DNA from 4 places in the Nonomuraea sp. NPDC051191 genome. Region 1 is predicted to be linked to each of the others. Evidence: riboswitches for the same ligand, from Rfam matches in the RefSeq annotation. Region 1 holds a riboswitch; each other region holds the start of a gene.

Region 1 (4,186 bases):
GAGGGTATGAACTCGCTGATGCTCAACACCGACGGTGTGCAGATACCACAGCTCGGCTTCGGCGTCTGGCAGGTCTCTGCCGACGACGCCGAGCACGCCGTGACGACCGCGCTGCGCGCGGGATACCGGCATGTCGACACCGCCGCCGCCTACGAGAACGAGGAGGGCGTCGGCCGGGCCGTGCGCGCCGCCGAGGTGCCACGGGAGAAGGTGTTCGTCACCACCAAGCTGTGGAACGGCGACCACGGGCGGGCCGAGCAGGCCTTCGACGAGAGCCTGGCCCGCCTGGGCCTCGACTACGTAGATCTTTTCCTGATCCACTGGCCGGTTCCGGAGCAGGACAAGTACGTGCAGGCCTGGCGGGCGCTGGAGAAGATCTACCGTGACGGCCGGGCCAAGGCCATCGGCGTCTCCAACTTCACGGTCGCCACCCTGACCCGGCTGATGGACGAGACCGACATCACGCCCTCGATCAACCAGATCGAGCTGCACCCGTACTTCCAGCAGCGCGAGATGCGGGCCTTCCACGAGGCCAACGGCATCCTGACCGAGGCGTGGAGCCCGCTCGGGCAGGGCAAGGGGCTGCTGGCCGACCCGGCGCTGCGCGTGCTGTCGGAGAAGTACGGCAAGACGCCCGCGCAGATCGTGCTCCGCTGGCATCTCCAGCTCGGCAACGTGGTGATCCCCAAGTCGGTCACCCCGGCGCGGATCGAGGAGAACATCGACGTGTTCGACTTCATCCTCGACTCCGAGGACCTGGTGGCCATCGGCGCGATGAACTCTGGGCGGCGCATCGGGCCCGACCCCGACTCGTTCAACCTGACCTGAGCGCTCTACGATCTCGGGCGTGCGAGATTTCACCTGGGGAATAGCGGCGACCGGCGGCATCGCGCGTACCGTGGGGGCGGCCATCGTGGCCGAGCCCGGCATGCGGGTGGCCGCCGTCGGCTCGCGGAGCCTGGTCAGGGCGCGGGCCCTGGCCGACGAGCTGGGCGCGGAGTCGGCCTACGGCTCCTACGAGGCCCTGTGCGCCGATCCGGCCGTCGACGCGGTCTACGTGGCCACGCCGCACGCCCAGCACCTGGAGGTGGCCGAGGCGGCCATCGCGGCGGGCAAGTCCGTGCTGTGCGAGAAGCCGCTGGCGGCCAGCGTGGCCGACGCCGAGCGCATGGTGGCGCTGGCCCGCGCGGCCGGGGTCTTCCTCATGGAGGCCATGTGGATGCGGTTCAACCCGCTCATCCAGCGGGTGGCGGCCGATCCGCGTTTCGGGGAGATCCGCTCGGTGCGGGCCTCGTTCGGGTTCGCGCTGCCCTACGACCCCGCCCATCGGCTGTGGGCGCCGGAGCTGGGCGGCGGGGCCCTGCTCGACCTGGGGATCTACCCGTTCGGGCTGGCGCAGCTCCTGCTCGGCATGCCGCGTGAGCTGCGGATCACCGGCTCGCTGGCGCCGAGCGGGGTCGACGCGGAGGCGGGCGGGGTGCTGCTCTACCCGGACGGACGGCGGGCGCTGGTGGACGTGTCCCTGCTCGCCCATCACGCCAACGACGCGAGCGTGGTGGGCACGTCGATGCGGGCCGACATCCTGGCGCCGTTCTGGGCGCCGCAGCGGGTGCTGCTGTCGGGGCCGTCGATGGAGACGGAGGAGCTGGTGCTCGACCCGGCCGACAACGGGTACGCCGGGGAGCTGCGCGAGGTGCGCGCCGCCACGGCCGAGGGCCGGACCGAGAGCGCCGTCATGCCGCTTGACGAATCCCTTGCCATGATGGGGCTTCTGGCCGACGCGCGGGGGCAACTCTCCTAGCTGCGCCTTTAGGCACTTGCCTTCTTCTTGCCCGATGTATTACCTTGTGGGGCATCTCGCGGCAGACGTCCGGTTTGTCCGGCTTTGTCCAACCATCGCAAGACATTTCGCAGGATCGTCCTGCGACCGCTGAATCCGCCTCCGGGCGGAACCGGGGACCCACGTCCTTTGGGGTGAATCGGCACTTCGGTGCCGTAGGGCAGCTTCCACGTCCGAACCCGTCAGCTAACCCGGTAAGCGGCATGGAAGCAAGGAGTAATGCCCTCGATGGCCAAGCACCGTCCCATCCGTGCCCCGAAGATCAACCACCTCCGCGCCGCGCTCGGCGCGACCATCATCGCCACCGCGATCGGCGCCCACGCCACCGCCGCCGGCGCCGACAGCGTCGACCCGGCCGCCTCCACCGGCCACTCGGCCGTCGCGCCGCAGGCCGCCGCCCAGACCGGCAGGGCCGGGGAGACCCAGGTCAACGTCACCGCCGCACAGGTCCTGGCCGTGGCCAAGGCCCAGGTCGGCATCTCCGAGAACGCCTACGGCGGCGGCACCAAGTTCCAGAAGTGGTACGCCGACTCCCAGCGCGCCGCCGAGACCGTCGCCCGCGACGGCGGCAGCCGCCAGGACTACGTGAACGCCGCCTGGTGCTCGATGTTCGTCTCCTGGGTCGGCGAGCAGACCGGCGCCCGCCCGCAGGTCGGCTGGGACGCCTGGACCGTGGCCCACGCCAAGTGGTTCGCCGCCAACAAGCGCTGGGGCACCGAGGCCAAGCCCGGCGCCGTCGTCTTCTTCTCCTGGGGCGGCAGCAAGAGCCTGGACGCCATCCAGCACGTCGGCTTCGTCGTCAAGGACAACGGCAACGGCACGATCTCCACGGTCGAGGGCAACACCGGCAACGGCAAGGTGGAGGAGCGCGTCCGGCCGAAGTCGCAGGTCGTCGGCTACGGCTACCCGCAGTACGCGGGCTGACCTCCCCTGCTTCGAGCGCGGCTTCGAGCGCGCGTCCCGCACGAGGGACGCGCGCTCGCCGCGTCTCAGGGCCGGACCGCCACCAGCGAGTACAGCACCGGCAGGTGCGAGTCCCCGAACGGCAGCCGGTAGCGGCCGTCCTCGCCCTCGGTCAGCAGCCCGCGCGGGTCCAGCTCGGCGGCGACGTGCTCGCCCAGCTCGGCCACCGTGAGCCCGGCGCGCGCCGCCGCCGTGACGATCTCGCCCGCCGAGTACGAGTACTGGACGGTCTCCTGGGCCTCGGTCACCACGCCGGCGTCGGCGTACGTGCCGGTCACCATCTCGCGGTGGGCCTGGCCGCCGCCGTAGGGCCAGTCGGCCACCAGCGGGTCGAGCGAGGCCACCGTCTGGTAGGCCGGATGCAGGTCGACCAGCACCAGCCGCCCGCCGGGCCGCAGCGCCATGGCCGCGCCGCGCATCCAGGCGGCCAGGTCGCCGATCCAGCACAACACGCCGTACGTGGCCACGGCCAGGTCGAAGCCCCCGGCCAGCGACTCGGGCAGCCGCTGCGTGTCGGCCTCCACGAACGTGGCCGCCAGCCCGGCCTCGGCCGCCAGGTCGCGGGCGCGCGCGACCGCCACCGGGGAGAAGTCGACGCCGGTCACCCGCGCTCCGAGCCGCGCCCAGCTCAGCGTGTCCATGCCGAAGTGGCACTGCAGGTGGAGCAGGTCCTTCCCGGCGACGTCCCCCGCCAGGCGGCGTTCGAGCGCGTAGAGGGTCTGCCGGCCGGCGAGGAAGGCGTCCACGTCGTAGAACCTGTCGGCGGGCGTGGAGCCGTGGACGCGGGCGCGCTCGTCCCAGAGGGCCCGGTTGGCGGGGAGGCCGGCTGCTGCGGGTTGGGGCATGGGCCGAGGATGGCACATCGGCCACGCGGTCGCACGACCGGTACCGTGCCCTGGACAACGAACGATCCGCCCCCCGCGTGTCGATCCGGCGGGCGCCCGTTCGACGCTCGGGTGAGACCGGCTCCGCGGCGCGATCGCGGGCGGAAGGGACGGCAGAGTGAAGTTCATGATCGTCGGCAAGGCCAGCGCGGAGACCGAGGCGGGGGCGGTGCCCAGCCAGGAGGTCGTCGACAACATGCACGCCTACAACGAGGCGCTGACCAGGGCGGGGGTGCTGCTGGCCGCCGAGGGCCTCTACCCGAGCTCACAGGGCGCGCAGATCGCCTACAGCGGCGGCCGGGCGAAGGTGATCGACGGCCCGTTCGCCGAGGCCAAGGAGCTGATCGCGGGGTTCTGGCTGATCCAGGTGAAGTCCAGGGAGGAGGCCGTCGAGTGGGCCCTGCGCGTGCCCGTCCCCGAGGGCTGCGACGGGATCGCGCTGGACGTGTGGCGGGTCTACGACGCCTCCGACGCGCCGGACGCGGCCTCGTCCGACCCG
Region 2 (4,186 bases), on a different contig from region 1:
CACCGGCGGCAACGCCTTGTTGTCCTTGAGCGTGGCCAGCATCAGCTCGGCGATCTTCCGTTGCACGTGCGGGTCCTCATCCAGCGCCAGCAGCGCCCGGGCCTGCTCCAACTCCGCCTCGACCTCCTCCAGCGTGGCAAAGCCCCGACGCCGCAGCGGATTACGCCGCCGACCGTCCGCGTGCGCCGGCAGCTCCAGCTGGTAGGCCCACCGGCCATGGGTGCTGCTCCACCGCTCCCCTCCTCCGGGACGACGCAGCTTCGGACATGCCTTACCCAGCCTCTTGCCCGTAGCCTCGTCGCGGCAGGAACACGTCTTGAAGGTGGTTCCGTTCATCTGTGTCGTCTTGCCCTTCATCTCCTGATCGGCTGCTGACCGCGTCGTCACACCTCGACAACGCGTTCCTTCACACCCCACGACCGGCTGGACACGCCATCGCCCCTGCGATGCGCCCATGCGCGACCCGACCGGCGGGTTTTCTGACACACCGCACAGGGCACGATCACGCCCGTCCGGCGGCCCACGGATTGACAGCGGTACCCAGGGCCCGGTTCCAGCCACCCCGGGGCACGCACACGCCCGGGAACAGCCGTCGCGGAACACCCATGGGGCCGTTAGTCGGGGGCGCTGGTATCGACGCCCACCTTCACCGCCCGCGTCAAGCGATATCCGCTGGTCATGATCCCTGGCCACTCGCATGCTCCGTCCACGGTGGATATGGCGTGCCCGAGGGGAGGCCGGCCGCAAGTGGCCTCCGATTGCATACATGACGGCCTCCCGGCCGCCGCGGCGGGAACTGTACGGTCAGCATCCTCATCCCGATCCGGCGTGCAAGCCTGCCCCGGTCACTTACCTAAATACCGACGTGCTGGTCACCCTCAAGGACGGCGTCTTCCCGCTGGTCGCCCTGGCCGAGGGCAAGAACGCCGTGGCCCGCGGCCTGATCCGGACCGGCGACGGCGCTTCCGCTCCCAAGGCCGACGTACGCCCCCGCGAACTGGACGGCGACGTCGTCCGCTATGCCGAGCTCCGGCCGGCCGAAGGCGTGCGCCTGGCGGCCAAGGAGCCCGACCGCGTCGTCAGGCTGGAGCTGACCGGCAGCATGATGGCCTACGACTGGGCGATCAACGGCAAGAAGTACGACCCGAAGATCATCTCCCCGGTACGGCCGGGCGAACGCGTGCGGCTGTCGTTCGTGAACCGGACCACCATGTGGCACCCCATGCACCTGCACGGCCACACCTTCGCCCTGGCGGACGGCGGCGTCCGGAAGGACACCGCCATCGTCCTGCCCGGCAGCACGCTGAACGTCGACTTCGACGCCGACAACCCAGGGCTCTGGATGATCCACTGCCACAACATCTACCACGCCGAATCCGGCATGATGACCCTCCTCGGCTACCAGCAGACCTGATCCGGGTACACGGCCGCCACCATCACTGGCGGCGGCCGTGGCCGCGGTGGGCCGCATTCACCAGGCGCCGAATGGTTCGATCCGAGGCTGCCTCCTTCCTGGTGAAGTTGGCGCCCTCGCCTTCGTGCTGCTTCTCAGCCGCAGCTTCGCGCCGGCCCTTGCCGTCGCGCAAACGGGACATGGGGTCATCGCCCCCGCCCGGCGGCCAGGCATCCTGCAGTTCGGCTCCACCCCCTCGTACGCGACGTTCGTGGACGTGTGGCGAGCAGCCGAAGCGCTCTCCGCCGTGATGCGCCACATTGGAGCATGAGCCGGGCCGACACAAGGCGCCGGCCTCACGGCTTCGCTCCTGACACACGAAAGTGGCGCAGGGCCACGCCCTGCGCCACTTTGCTGCCCTCACCATCGCACTGGAGAGGAATCCTCGGTCGACTGTCAGGCCTTGTACTGCGGGTAGCCGTACCCGACCACCTGGGACTTGGGCCGGACGCGCTCCTCGACCTTGCCGTTGCCGGTGTTGCCCTCGATAGCCGTGATCGTGCCGTCGCCGTTGTCCTGCTTGACCAGCCCCACGTGGTCGATGCTCTCGACGGACTTGTCGTCCCAGGAGTAGAAGACCACTGCGCCGGGCTTGGCCTGGCTCCCCCAGTGCTTGTTGGCCTCGAACCACTTGGCGTAGGTGACGGTGTAGGCGTCCCAGCCGACGGTGGACCGGGCGCCGGCCTTCTCCCCCACCCAGGAGACGAACATCGCGCACCAGGGGGCGTTGGCGTAGGACTGCAGACTGCCGCCGTCGCGGGCCACGGTCTCCTTCGCGCGGGGCGAGGACATGTACCAGCTGTGGAACGGGGTGCCGCCGCCCGCGGCGTTCTCGGTCACACCGACCTGCGACTCGGCGATCTTCAGGACGGACTGCGCGCTCACCTGCCCGGCGCTCTTCTCCTCGGCGCTGTGCGAGGCGACGGTGTCGGAACGTGCGCCGGACGCCTGGTCGGCGAAGACCGGGGCTGCGGTGAGAACCGCGCCGGCGGCGACGCTCACGCCGAGGGCGAGGCGAGTGAGGGTGGCGGGCGTCAGGGCACGGGTGAAGGCGTTGATGGTCATGAAGAGGTATTGCTCCTTGCTTCCATTCCGCCTACCGGGTTAGCTGACGGGTTCGGGCGTGGAAGTGCCCTACGGATGCCCTCGCGGGAGGGTGTTCCGATTCACCCCACAGAATGTGGGTCCCCGGTTCCGCGTGTTTGTCCGTGCGGATTCGGCGGCCGCGTCGTTCTCCGTGTTCACACAGATCAGAGGCGGTCTCGGCAATGGTCGGGACGTACTGTGGCGCGGATGTTCACCCGGCCTACGTCGTAACTGACATTGAAGGTATGCGAATGGCATAGAGCGGTACAAGCCAGCTACGGAGAAACGCTTCAAAAAGGCCTACCAGGCAGGCATTTAACCGACCAATTCTTTACCTTGGCACGCCGCCTGACCGTTGTCCCCGGCCGGGGATCAAGAAGGACAACGGCCGGAACCTCGCCACCACCCAAGCCGGGGAGGAGTGAGACGGCGGCGGCCACAAAGGCGACCACGGTCGCGATGCAGGTGCAGCGACCACCTCTCCAGGCTGCAGAGACCGGCCGGGTTAGCGGCGGTAATCGACCACGCACGCCACGGTGTTGAATCGCCGTCAACACCACGGACCATGCGCCCCCGTCCCACGCGAAGCCAGCGTCACGGCATACCACCACACCTGGCATCTCGACAGCGCATGCTCTTGAAGTCAGGCGCCAGACAGGCACGGACGAGCGACGAGCGCCCAGGGGTCCCGACAGCCTTCGAGACGGGATGGTCTGTCCTCTATCGGCTCTCCTCTGGCTCGAAACCGATGAGGAGGTTGAAGGCGCCGGTCAAATGGTCGGCCGAGACCAGGCCGACCGTCTCGGCCATCACTCTGTCACCCCAGCCGGGTGTACGCAGCTCAGCCACGCCCCCATCGGTGATGAAGGACGGCTTGACGAGTATGTCGACTGCCACCGTGATCAAGTCAGCCCCGCGGGCGTCGGTCGTCTCATGGTCCGGCCGGTCACCGTACACCCCGGCTCTCGGATGCCGGGGAAAGTGGCTCCATGGCGGAGACTCGGATACGCTCCCATAACTCGAACATCGATGTTTGAGTTACGGGAAGGGCAGTAGCACGTGGTACCGCGAGAAGCATCGAAAGAGGTACGAGCGCCGGCAGCGGCCGGCGCGCCCGGATACCCCCAGAAAGTGCGTCGGCGCCGCAGCGAACAAGCCCGCCCCAAGGGCATGCCCGGCGTGGCACGTGCGGCGCAGCGGTCGGCCGCCGACCAGGACGGGCAGCGCTTCACCGACACAGCGTTCCCTCTCCTGGCAGAGAACCGGGGTCGCTACCTGCCGGTCCGCCTCATCGGGCGTTTCAGGGCACGGTCGGCCAGAGCGGAAAGCACCGATCACCCCATGCGACGGACTCTACGTTCGTCACGACCTCGTTACCGACCCGCTTCACGGAGACCCACATGCGTAGCGACGCCCCCCTTGGGGATGACACCATCGTCGCGCTGCTGTTGGCAGGACTGATCTTTCTGGCGGCCCTGACGCTGGGCGTATGGAAATACCTGCAGATGATCCACCCGGAGCGGCACAGGGCTCACCCCTATGTGGACATCGCGCATCGTGCCGCACTGCTGTATTCCTTCGCGACCTTACTGATCGCGGTCTTCGTCGAACTGAGCGGCTGGCCGGCGGCAGTCGATCTCGCCGCGG
Region 3 (4,186 bases), on a different contig from region 1:
GGAGGTGTCCGGGTCGTCCGGGTCGTCGGGGTGACCTGGGGACTCAGGGGGTTCGGTGGTGCCGGAGGGTTCCGGCGGGCCGCCGTCGCCGGGGCGCCCGTCCTCGTCGTCCCTGATGGCCACACCGCCGCCGTGGCCCGCCGCGACCGCCGTACCGGGCTCGTCGGCCCCTCTGGCGACCGCTCCCGCGGGCTCGTCCCCCTCCCGGGGCGGGTCGTTCCGCTCGCTCATCTGCCTCCCCTTCACGCGAGCTGCTCTCGTACGTACTCGCGCCACCGTGCCGCCAGTGTCTCGGCGGTCAGCCCCACGGAGGCGAGCGCCTGATCGACGCCGGCCACGCGGGCATCACGGTAGAGCCGTACCAGGGTCCCGTCACCGAACCGGTCTGCGAGGAAGCGACACGCCATCCAGGCCTCCTGGTACGCCCGCGCGAGCCGTCCGGGGTCGGCTGCCGTGGGGGCGAAAGCCGCGGCTCCGGGCAACTCGCTCGGCAGCCGGCCGGCCCGTACTTCGGCGGCGAGTTCGGCGGCGGCCGTCCTGACGGGGAGTCCGGCGTCGCGGTAGGCCACGTAGTCGGCGAACCCCTCGTAGAGCCAGACGGGCAGCCGGTCGGTGCCCGCGGCGACGTGCGTGAGCTCGTGGGTGAGGACGACGTCGCGTCCGGTGGGGGTGAGCCGCGCGAAGGAGCCGGGGACGATGATCACCCTCGGGCCGTCGGCCACCGCGGCCAGCCCGTCCAGCGGGCCCGTGCCCGCCAGCCCCGCCGCCTCGGCGTCGGAGTCCGGTACGACGACCAGCGCGCGTACCGGCCGGCCGAGCAGCGCGGACACCCGCCGACCGGCGAGGTCGGCGCGCCGGGCGAGATCGGCGAGCACGCCGGGCTCGGCGCGATGCCCCACGACCACGGACCGTCCGCCGCGGACCACCTGACCGCCGCCGGCCCACAGATCGCGCGCCCCGGCGGGCAGGACGGCGCCGGGCGGCGCGTCGGCGACCACGAGAACCGCCGCCAGCAGCAGGACGGGCAGGAGCAGACGCGGACCGCGGAGGGACGGACGCACCTGCGAGGACACGGCCCGATGCTAGTCGGCCCGCGGCCCTCACGCCCCCTTCACGAGACCGGGCCCACGCCCTCTCCGCAAGGCGGGACCTGCGGTTCGCAACAGGAAGCCGGACATGCGACAGGCCCCGGCCCGGACCGGGGAGGGTCCGGGCGGGGCCTGTTGTCACGCGCCGGGACGCACCGCGCCGACGAACGACGACTTCCGCCATCCGCCCAGTTTGTCGATGCGCACCCGTTCGCCGGTCCTCGGCGAATGGATCATCTTGCCGTGGCCGACGTACATGCCGACGTGGCCCAGCCCGTTGAAGAACATCAGGTCGCCCGGCTTGAGCTTCCGCCAGGAGACCTTGTGCCGAATGCGGGCGAACTGGCTGCTCGTCACGCGCGGGAGTCGCACCCCGGCCTTCTTCCAGGCGTACTGGACGAGTCCGGAGCAGTCGAACGCACCAGGACCCGTGGCCCCGTACCGGTACGGGTCGCCGATCTGGTGCTTGGCGACGGCGACGGCCTTGTGGGCCCTCACCTTCTGCCTGGCGGCCTTCGCCGCCTTGGCCGACCTGGCGCTCTTCGCCGCCTTGGCCGACCTGGTGGTGGCCGTCTCGGCGGTGCTGGACACCGCGGTGAGCCTGACGGCCGATTCGCTCACCGTCTGCGCCCCGGCCGGCACGGCATGGAGAACCGCACCTCCGGCCGTCACGGTCATCGTGAGTGCGGCGCCCTTCAGGGCGAGACGGGACAGACGGGGGTTATGCAGGGAGGTAGACAGGATTTCTCCTTGTGTCTTCCACGAACGCCTACCGGGTTAGCTGACGGATTCGGGCCTGGAAGTCGCCCTACGGCGCTGAACGCGCCGATTCACCCCTGATCCCGGGGGATGACGGGATCTTTGGGTCCCCGGCTCCGTGCCTCCTGGCTGCACGGACTCGGCAGGTCGCCACTCGATTGATATGCCTGAATGGGGATATCGATGGCGACCGACGGATTTTTATGTGGTCCGCATCGGGGGTTCCGATGTCGATTCGCGGCTCGCATGGCTTGCCGACCGCGACGCCAGAAACTACGCCGAGGGGTCAAGAAAGTGCAAAGGGGGAGTCAGGTTGTAAAGATCAAATAAAGGCACGAGTAAGGGACGAAACCCCTGCTGGAGCCACAGGCTCCGTTACCTAAATGTGACCCTTCTCACACTTCCTGACGCAGGCGCTTGTCAGGGCCCTTTGACACCTTTTGTCCCCTTCGTCCCACCGGCGGGCCGAGCGGGCACGCCGGTGGTCCCTGCGGCCTGCGAGACGGGCGGCCGAGGGCGAGTGTCGGGAGGAGTTCCGGTGGACCGGAGGTCAGGGGCGGATGGCTCCGACCAGCGGGCGGCGGTAGTCCGAGAGCCGGACGACCTTCACGACGTCACCCGTCTGCGGCGCGTGGACGATCTTGCCCCCGCCCGCGTAGATGCTGACGTGCCCCAGCCCCTCGCTGAAGATGAGGTCCCCGGGCTGGAGGTCCTTGATGTCCACCTTGCGTCCGGAGCCCCAGGCCCACTGCTGCCACGTCGTACGCGGCAACGAGACGCCGGCCGCGCGCCACGCGGCCTGGGTCAGCCCTGAGCAGTCGTAGCCGCGCGGGCCCGTGCCCCCGAAGATGTACGGCTTGCCGACCTGGGCGAAGGCGAAGCGCAGAACGGCGGCCGCGTTGCCCGAGGCGGGACCGGTGTACTTGATGCCGGTGCTGTTGGGGTTGCCCGGGTTGTAGGCCCCCAGCTTGTCCAGGAGCTTCTTCTGCTCGCCGACCAGCTTCAGGACCTCGGCGCGCTCCTTCTGGACCGCGTCCCGCTCCTTGTCGGCGTCCGCCAGGGCGGTCTCGGCGTTGTCGCGCTCGACCTTGAGCCCCTTGTTCTCGCGGTCGAAGGCGGCCAGCTTCTCCAGCCGCTCGCGCGAGAGCTGCCCGGCCATGGCCATCCCGGCCAGCAGGTTCTCGGGGTCGTCCGCGCCCATCAAGCCCGGCAGGGACGCGACGTCCCCGCCCAGCTTGTACGAGTCCACCGCCGCCCTGATGATGTCGGCCCGCAGGTCGGCGACCGTCTGCAGCTTCTGCTTGTAGCGGTCGTTCAGCTTGGTGTAGGCGTTCTTGGCCTTCTTGTACTCCTCGGTCGCCGTGTTGTACCGGTCGACGACCTTGTCGGCCTTGTCGTTCAGCTTCTCCAGCTTGGCCTTGGCCTGCTTGAGAGTGGGCTTGGGATCAGCGAGCGCCGCACCCATCGGGACCGTCATCAGCCCGATCGCGAGACCCGCCGCCAACGTGACCCGGCCAAACCTCACAGCGTCGCCTCCCAGGGATTACACCTGGGGCGAAATAGTACAGAAGTGGCGAGTGGGGTCTCGCCAATAGTGCTAATTCGTAACTTATGCGCGGCCCAACCGGCGCAGCAGCAGACCCGACGGAACGGGTCTGGCGCCCATCCGGCGGACGGACTCGGCCACCTCCCGGTCGGAGGAGACGACGGCGATGGCCCGGCCGGGCGGCTCGGCGCGGACGAGCCGGCGGATGAGGTCGTCGGCGATCTCCCCCGGCGCGCTGAACAGCACCCGCACCCCGCGCGGCGCCACCACCTGCACGGGCGCGTTGAGCTCTGCACCGTCGAAGACCACCGTCACCTCGACGCGGGTCTGCGCGACCAGGCCGCCGAGGCCGGTCATCAGCCGGTTGCGCTGGTCGGCGAGGGTGAACGTGCCGTAGCCGGTCTTGGTGACGTTGTAGCCGTCGATGATCAGATGGACCTGCGGCAGCGCCAGGAGCTGGTCGAGGAGCTGCGGGTCGTCGTCGGCCAGAGCCCGCGCCGGCACGCCGCGCACCCCGGGACGCTCGCCGGTGCTGGCCGCGACCGAGTCGGCGGGCTTGCTGATCGTGGTGGGCAGCGCCAGCTCCCTGCGCAGCCCGGCCGAGGCGTCCTGGAGCGCGTCGAGCAGCACCCTGATGCGGGCGTCCTCGATGCTGCGGCCCTCGCGGGCGGCCCGGCGGGAGGCTTCGAGCTGCCTCTCCACGTCGGCCAGCCGCTCGCGCAGGCGGCGCAGCTCGGCCTCGCCCGCGTTGCCGGCGGTGGAGGCGGCGTGCCGGGCGTCGTCGGCGGCCTGC
Region 4 (4,186 bases), on a different contig from region 1:
CGTCCACGGCGGGCGTGGTGACGCCGAACATCGTGGCCGCGACCAGTGGTTTGTCCGCGCCGGACGGCTCGGCGCCGGCGTCGTACGAGGCGGCCATCGCGCTGATCGCGGCGGCGGCGTTGGCCAGGATGCGGCGGGAGATGGAGTTGACGCCCGCGACGTCGACGACGCTGTACATGAGCGTCACGTCGGTCTCGCCGACGTAGGCGGACACGTCGCCGCTGACCATGGTCGACACCAGCAGCTTGGGCAGGCCGACGGGCAGCGCCCGCATGACCGCGGCGGCGATGGACGAGCCGCCGCTGCCGCCCAGCGCGAGCACGCCGCCCAGCCCGCCGCGGGCGTGCAGCTCCTTGGCGACGGCCGTGGCCCCGGCCGCCATCGCCGCGAGCGCGGCGCCGCGGTCGCCCGCGCTCCTGAGCCGGTCGAGGTCGGTGCCGGCGGCCCGCGCGACGGCCTCTGCCGGGACGTCGGCGGCCAGCGCGGAGGCGCCCATCACGCCGGTGTCCATGAGGACGACGTCCTGCCCGGCCCGGACGATCAGATCGCGGACGAGGGCATACTCCTCCCCCTTGGTGTCGAGGGTGCCCAGCAGCAGAACCGCCATGTCAGACCTCCTACGATCGGCTCCTCGACCTTACCCGTTGATCTCCGGGCGGGCTGTCAATGCCGGAGCGATCGCGGGGTCACCGGACGCCGAGGACGTCCACTCCGTGCTCGGACAGGGGGCGGGAGCCGAAGATGCGGCGTTCGTCCTCCGTGATGGGGACGTCGTTGATGCTGGCCTCCCGGCGGCGCATCAGCCCGGACTCGTCGAACTCCCACTGCTCGTTGCCGTAGCTGCGCCACCACTGGCCGGTGGCGTCGCGGGACTCGTACTGGAAGCGGACGGCGATGCGGTCGCCGGTGAACGCCCAGAGCTCCTTGCGCAGGGCGTAGTCCAGCTCCCGATCCCACTTGCGGCGCAGGAACGCGGCCATCTCGGCGCGGCCCGTGACGAACTCGCCGCGGTTGCGCCACACGGAGTCCTCGGTGTACGCGAGCGCGACACGTTCGGGGTCGCGGGTGTTCCAGGCGTCCTCGGCGGCCTGGACCTTGATCCGGGCGGTCTCCTCGGTGAACGGCGGAACGGGCGGGCGTGTCATGTGATGTCCTCTCATATCGAGAGAACGGGCGTTCTCCCGGGGTGTGCGATAGCGTAGAGAACGAGCGTTCTCCGCCGCAAGCACCTGGAGGAGTGTCATGGATCACGAGCAGCTGCTGCTGGACGCCGCGGGCGACCTGTTCTACCGCCGCGGCGTGCAGGCGGTCGGCATGGACGAGATCCGCGCCGCCTCCGGCCTCTCGCTGAAGCGGCTCTACCAGTGCTTCCCGTCGAAGGAGGCGCTGGTCGTGGCCTACCTGCGGCGGCGCGACGAACGCTGGACGGCCTCGCTCACCGCGTACGTGACGGACGCCGGCGACCGCATCCCGGCGGTCTTCGAGTGGCTGGAACGCTGGTTCACCGAGGACGACTTCCGCGGTTGCGGCTTCGTCAACGCCTTCGCCGAGCTGGGCGCCGGTTCGGCCGCCGTCCGTACGGCGGTGCGCGCACACAAGGAACGCCTGCGCGCCTACCTGAGCTCGCTCGCCGAGAAGGCGGGCGCCGGCGATCCCGGCCTGCTCGCCGAGCAGTTGCTCACCCTGATCGACGGCGCCACCGTGACCGCGATGATCTCCGAGGACCCCGGCGCCGCCCGCTCGGCCGCCCAGTCCGCCGCCACCCTGGTCGACCAGCACACACGCGAAAGAGCGCACCCCCCGCAGGGAGTGCGCTCTTCACAGGAGGGAGATCAGGCGGCGTACGACGGGTAGCCGTAGCCGACGACCTGGGAGGCCGGGCGGACGCGCTCCTCGACCTTGCCGTTGCCGGTGTTGCCTTCGATCGTGGAGATCGTGCCGTCGCCGTTGTCCTTGACGACGAAGCCGACGTGCTGGATGTCGCTCAGGCTCTTGCTGCCGCTCCAGGAGAAGAAGACGACGGCGCCGGGCTTTGCCTCGGTGCCCCAGCGGCCGTTGGAGGCGAACCACTTGGCGTGCGAGACGGTGTAGGCGTCCCAGCCGACCTGCGGGCGGGCGCCGGTCTGGTCACCGACCCAGGAGACGAACATCGAGCACCAGGCGGCGTTCACGTAGTCCTGGCGACTGCCGCCGTCGCGGGCGACGGTCTCGGCGGCGCGGGGCGAGCCGGCGTACCACTTCTGGAACTTGGTGCCGCCGCCGTTGGCGTCCTCGGAGACGCCGACCTGGGCGCGGGCGGTGGCCAGGACCTGGGCGGCGGTGACGTTCACCTTGCCCTTGGCGCTCTCGTCGGTGGCGCGCTTGTCGGCCACGGTGGCGACACGCGGCTGGGCGGCGGCCACGCCGGCGACCTTGGCGGTCTGGGCGGCGGTGCCGGCGGTGGCGTGGACGGTGTCGGCGTTCACTGCCGCGTGCGTGCCGAGCACACCGGCGACGGCGGTCGCGCCGAGGGCGATCTTGGCGAGGTCGAGCTTGTAGGCACGGTGAAGACGGTGCTTGGCCATGAGGGATTACTCCTTGTGCTTCCGTGCCGCTTGCCGGGTTAGCTGACGGGTTCGGGCGGGAAGCTGCCCTACGGCACCGTGGTGCCGATTCACCCCGATGGACACATGGGTCCCCGGTTCCGCGCACAGGCGGATTCAGCGGTCTCTGGTCAGGCAAAGGGCTGACGCATCGTCTTCCCGGGCCCAGGAAAGGGCCTGAAGGTATATCTGCGACGCCCGGACGCGGTGTATCCGCGCCGACTCTGTACAACACGGGTCCCGCTGGGGTAATTCCCCGGCAATGACATCCCTACCTGGGACGTCTCCCCGTTCGGCTGTGTACAACCAAGCTACCCGGCGAGTAATTCCAGGGCAAATGGAGGGCATTGTTCAGACGGTGCGTAGGAGAAACGCTACGCACCGCGAAGAATCGTTTCAGGCCACGTGCGCCTTTATCGCCACGCTCGTGAGGGCCAGCAACAATTCCAGATCGGGCTCGGCGTCGACCTGCACGGCGACCCAGGCGCGGTCGCGGCAGGCATGGACCTGATCGCACGCCTGCAAATAGGGCTCCAGGCGTCCGATGGCGGGGGCGGTGAGCCGTACGTGGACCTCGTCCCGGCCGGCCAGGCGCAGGATCTCGGTTCCGTGTACGGCGAAGGCGACCTGTCGCCCGGTGCCGCTGACGTTCAGCGACGGCCAGGACCGTAACTCCGCGACCGCGCGGACCACGTAAGGTCCGCGGCGCGTGGGCGTCCGCCGCCAGGCGGAGATTCCTGCCACGCTCCCATGCTGGGCCACGGCTCACCCCGCCGTCAGCCCCCGTTCCTGAACCGTTATCCCCTCGTGAACGGGCACATTCGGGGTCTGACCGGCACGATTACGGACGCCTGACCGATACGTATTGACGCTCCCGCAGGCAGAGGCTACCGTCGATTCACAACTTAAAGGAAACTTTCCTAATAGTTTCCCCAGAAGTCTCCCATCCCACTCCCCACACACCCCCCAACGGATGTCGGAGCGACATGAAACACACCATTCTGAGCAAGGTCCTGGCAGGAATGGCGGCATTGGCCCTGCCCCTGACCGCGGCCGTCGCCGTCCCACCGATCGCCTCCGCCAGCACGGTGGCCTTCGCGGCGGCCTGGGCCCCGTGGACCGCGTACACCGCGGGCACGGTCGTCACCTACAACGGCGTGGACTACGTCTGCCTCCAGGCGCACACCTCCCAGCCCGGCTGGGAGCCGCCGAACGTGGCGGCGCTGTGGAAGGTCTCCGGCGGCGGCGGCAGCGACACGACCGCGCCGTCGGTGCCGGGCAACCTGCGCTCGACCGGCGTCACGAACAACAGCGTGGCCCTGGCCTGGGACGCCTCCACCGACAACGTGGCCGTCACCGGTTACGAGATCTACCGCGGCGGCACTCTCGTCACCACCGTCACGGGCACCACGTACAACGACACGGGCCTCACCGCGAGCACGGCCTACACCTACACCGTGCGCGCGCGTGACGCCGCCGGCAACCGCTCGGCCAACAGCAACCAGATCACCGCCACCACCACGGGCGGCGGCGGCGACGACAAGACCCCGCCGACCGTGCCGGGCAACCTGCGCTCGACCGGCGTCAGCAGCAGCAGCGTCTCG

The links. Region 1 has a riboswitch for cyclic di-AMP ahead of ACIA8R_RS38470 (CHAP domain-containing protein). Riboswitches for the same ligand answer to the same signal wherever they lie in the genome.
Region 2: linked by a shared signal. The riboswitch ahead of ACIA8R_RS46220 (CHAP domain-containing protein) and the one ahead of ACIA8R_RS38470 (CHAP domain-containing protein) in region 1 are both predicted to bind cyclic di-AMP.
Region 3: linked by a shared signal. The riboswitch ahead of ACIA8R_RS15910 (C40 family peptidase) and the one ahead of ACIA8R_RS38470 (CHAP domain-containing protein) in region 1 are both predicted to bind cyclic di-AMP.
Region 4: linked by a shared signal. The riboswitch ahead of ACIA8R_RS39380 (CHAP domain-containing protein) and the one ahead of ACIA8R_RS38470 (CHAP domain-containing protein) in region 1 are both predicted to bind cyclic di-AMP.

The regions. Positions count from the first base shown of each region.
Region 1 covers NZ_JBITEZ010000015.1:175,094-179,279, forward strand. Annotated here, with positions in the region: gene ACIA8R_RS38460 (aldo/keto reductase) at 7-828, shown strand; gene ACIA8R_RS38465 (Gfo/Idh/MocA family protein) at 848-1,801, shown strand; cyclic di-AMP (ydaO/yuaA leader) riboswitch at 1,919-2,056, shown strand; gene ACIA8R_RS38470 (CHAP domain-containing protein) at 2,069-2,764, shown strand; gene ACIA8R_RS38475 (class I SAM-dependent methyltransferase) at 2,830-3,648, opposite strand; gene ACIA8R_RS38480 (YciI family protein) at 3,815-4,186, shown strand, end outside.
Region 2 covers NZ_JBITEZ010000023.1:150,932-155,117, reverse strand. Annotated here, with positions in the region: gene ACIA8R_RS46235 (hypothetical protein) at 1-357, opposite strand, end outside; gene ACIA8R_RS46230 (multicopper oxidase domain-containing protein) at 866-1,414, shown strand; gene ACIA8R_RS46225 (hypothetical protein) at 1,452-1,724, shown strand; gene ACIA8R_RS46220 (CHAP domain-containing protein) at 1,850-2,518, opposite strand; cyclic di-AMP (ydaO/yuaA leader) riboswitch at 2,532-2,685, opposite strand; gene ACIA8R_RS46215 (hypothetical protein) at 3,260-3,445, opposite strand; gene ACIA8R_RS46210 (hypothetical protein) at 3,940-4,186, shown strand, end outside.
Region 3 covers NZ_JBITEZ010000005.1:219,527-223,712, reverse strand. Annotated here, with positions in the region: gene ACIA8R_RS15920 (M48 family metalloprotease) at 1-231, opposite strand, end outside; gene ACIA8R_RS15915 (hypothetical protein) at 243-1,073, opposite strand; gene ACIA8R_RS15910 (C40 family peptidase) at 1,227-1,709, opposite strand; cyclic di-AMP (ydaO/yuaA leader) riboswitch at 1,840-2,002, opposite strand; gene ACIA8R_RS15905 (NlpC/P60 family protein) at 2,398-3,324, opposite strand; gene ACIA8R_RS15900 (NYN domain-containing protein) at 3,457-4,186, opposite strand, start outside.
Region 4 covers NZ_JBITEZ010000016.1:32,544-36,729, forward strand. Annotated here, with positions in the region: gene ACIA8R_RS39365 (Tm-1-like ATP-binding domain-containing protein) at 1-607, opposite strand, end outside; gene ACIA8R_RS39370 (nuclear transport factor 2 family protein) at 687-1,145, opposite strand; gene ACIA8R_RS39375 (TetR/AcrR family transcriptional regulator) at 1,243-1,854, shown strand; gene ACIA8R_RS39380 (CHAP domain-containing protein) at 1,833-2,564, opposite strand; cyclic di-AMP (ydaO/yuaA leader) riboswitch at 2,578-2,715, opposite strand; gene ACIA8R_RS39385 (luciferase family protein) at 2,979-3,326, opposite strand; gene ACIA8R_RS39390 (glycosyl hydrolase family 18 protein) at 3,569-4,186, shown strand, end outside.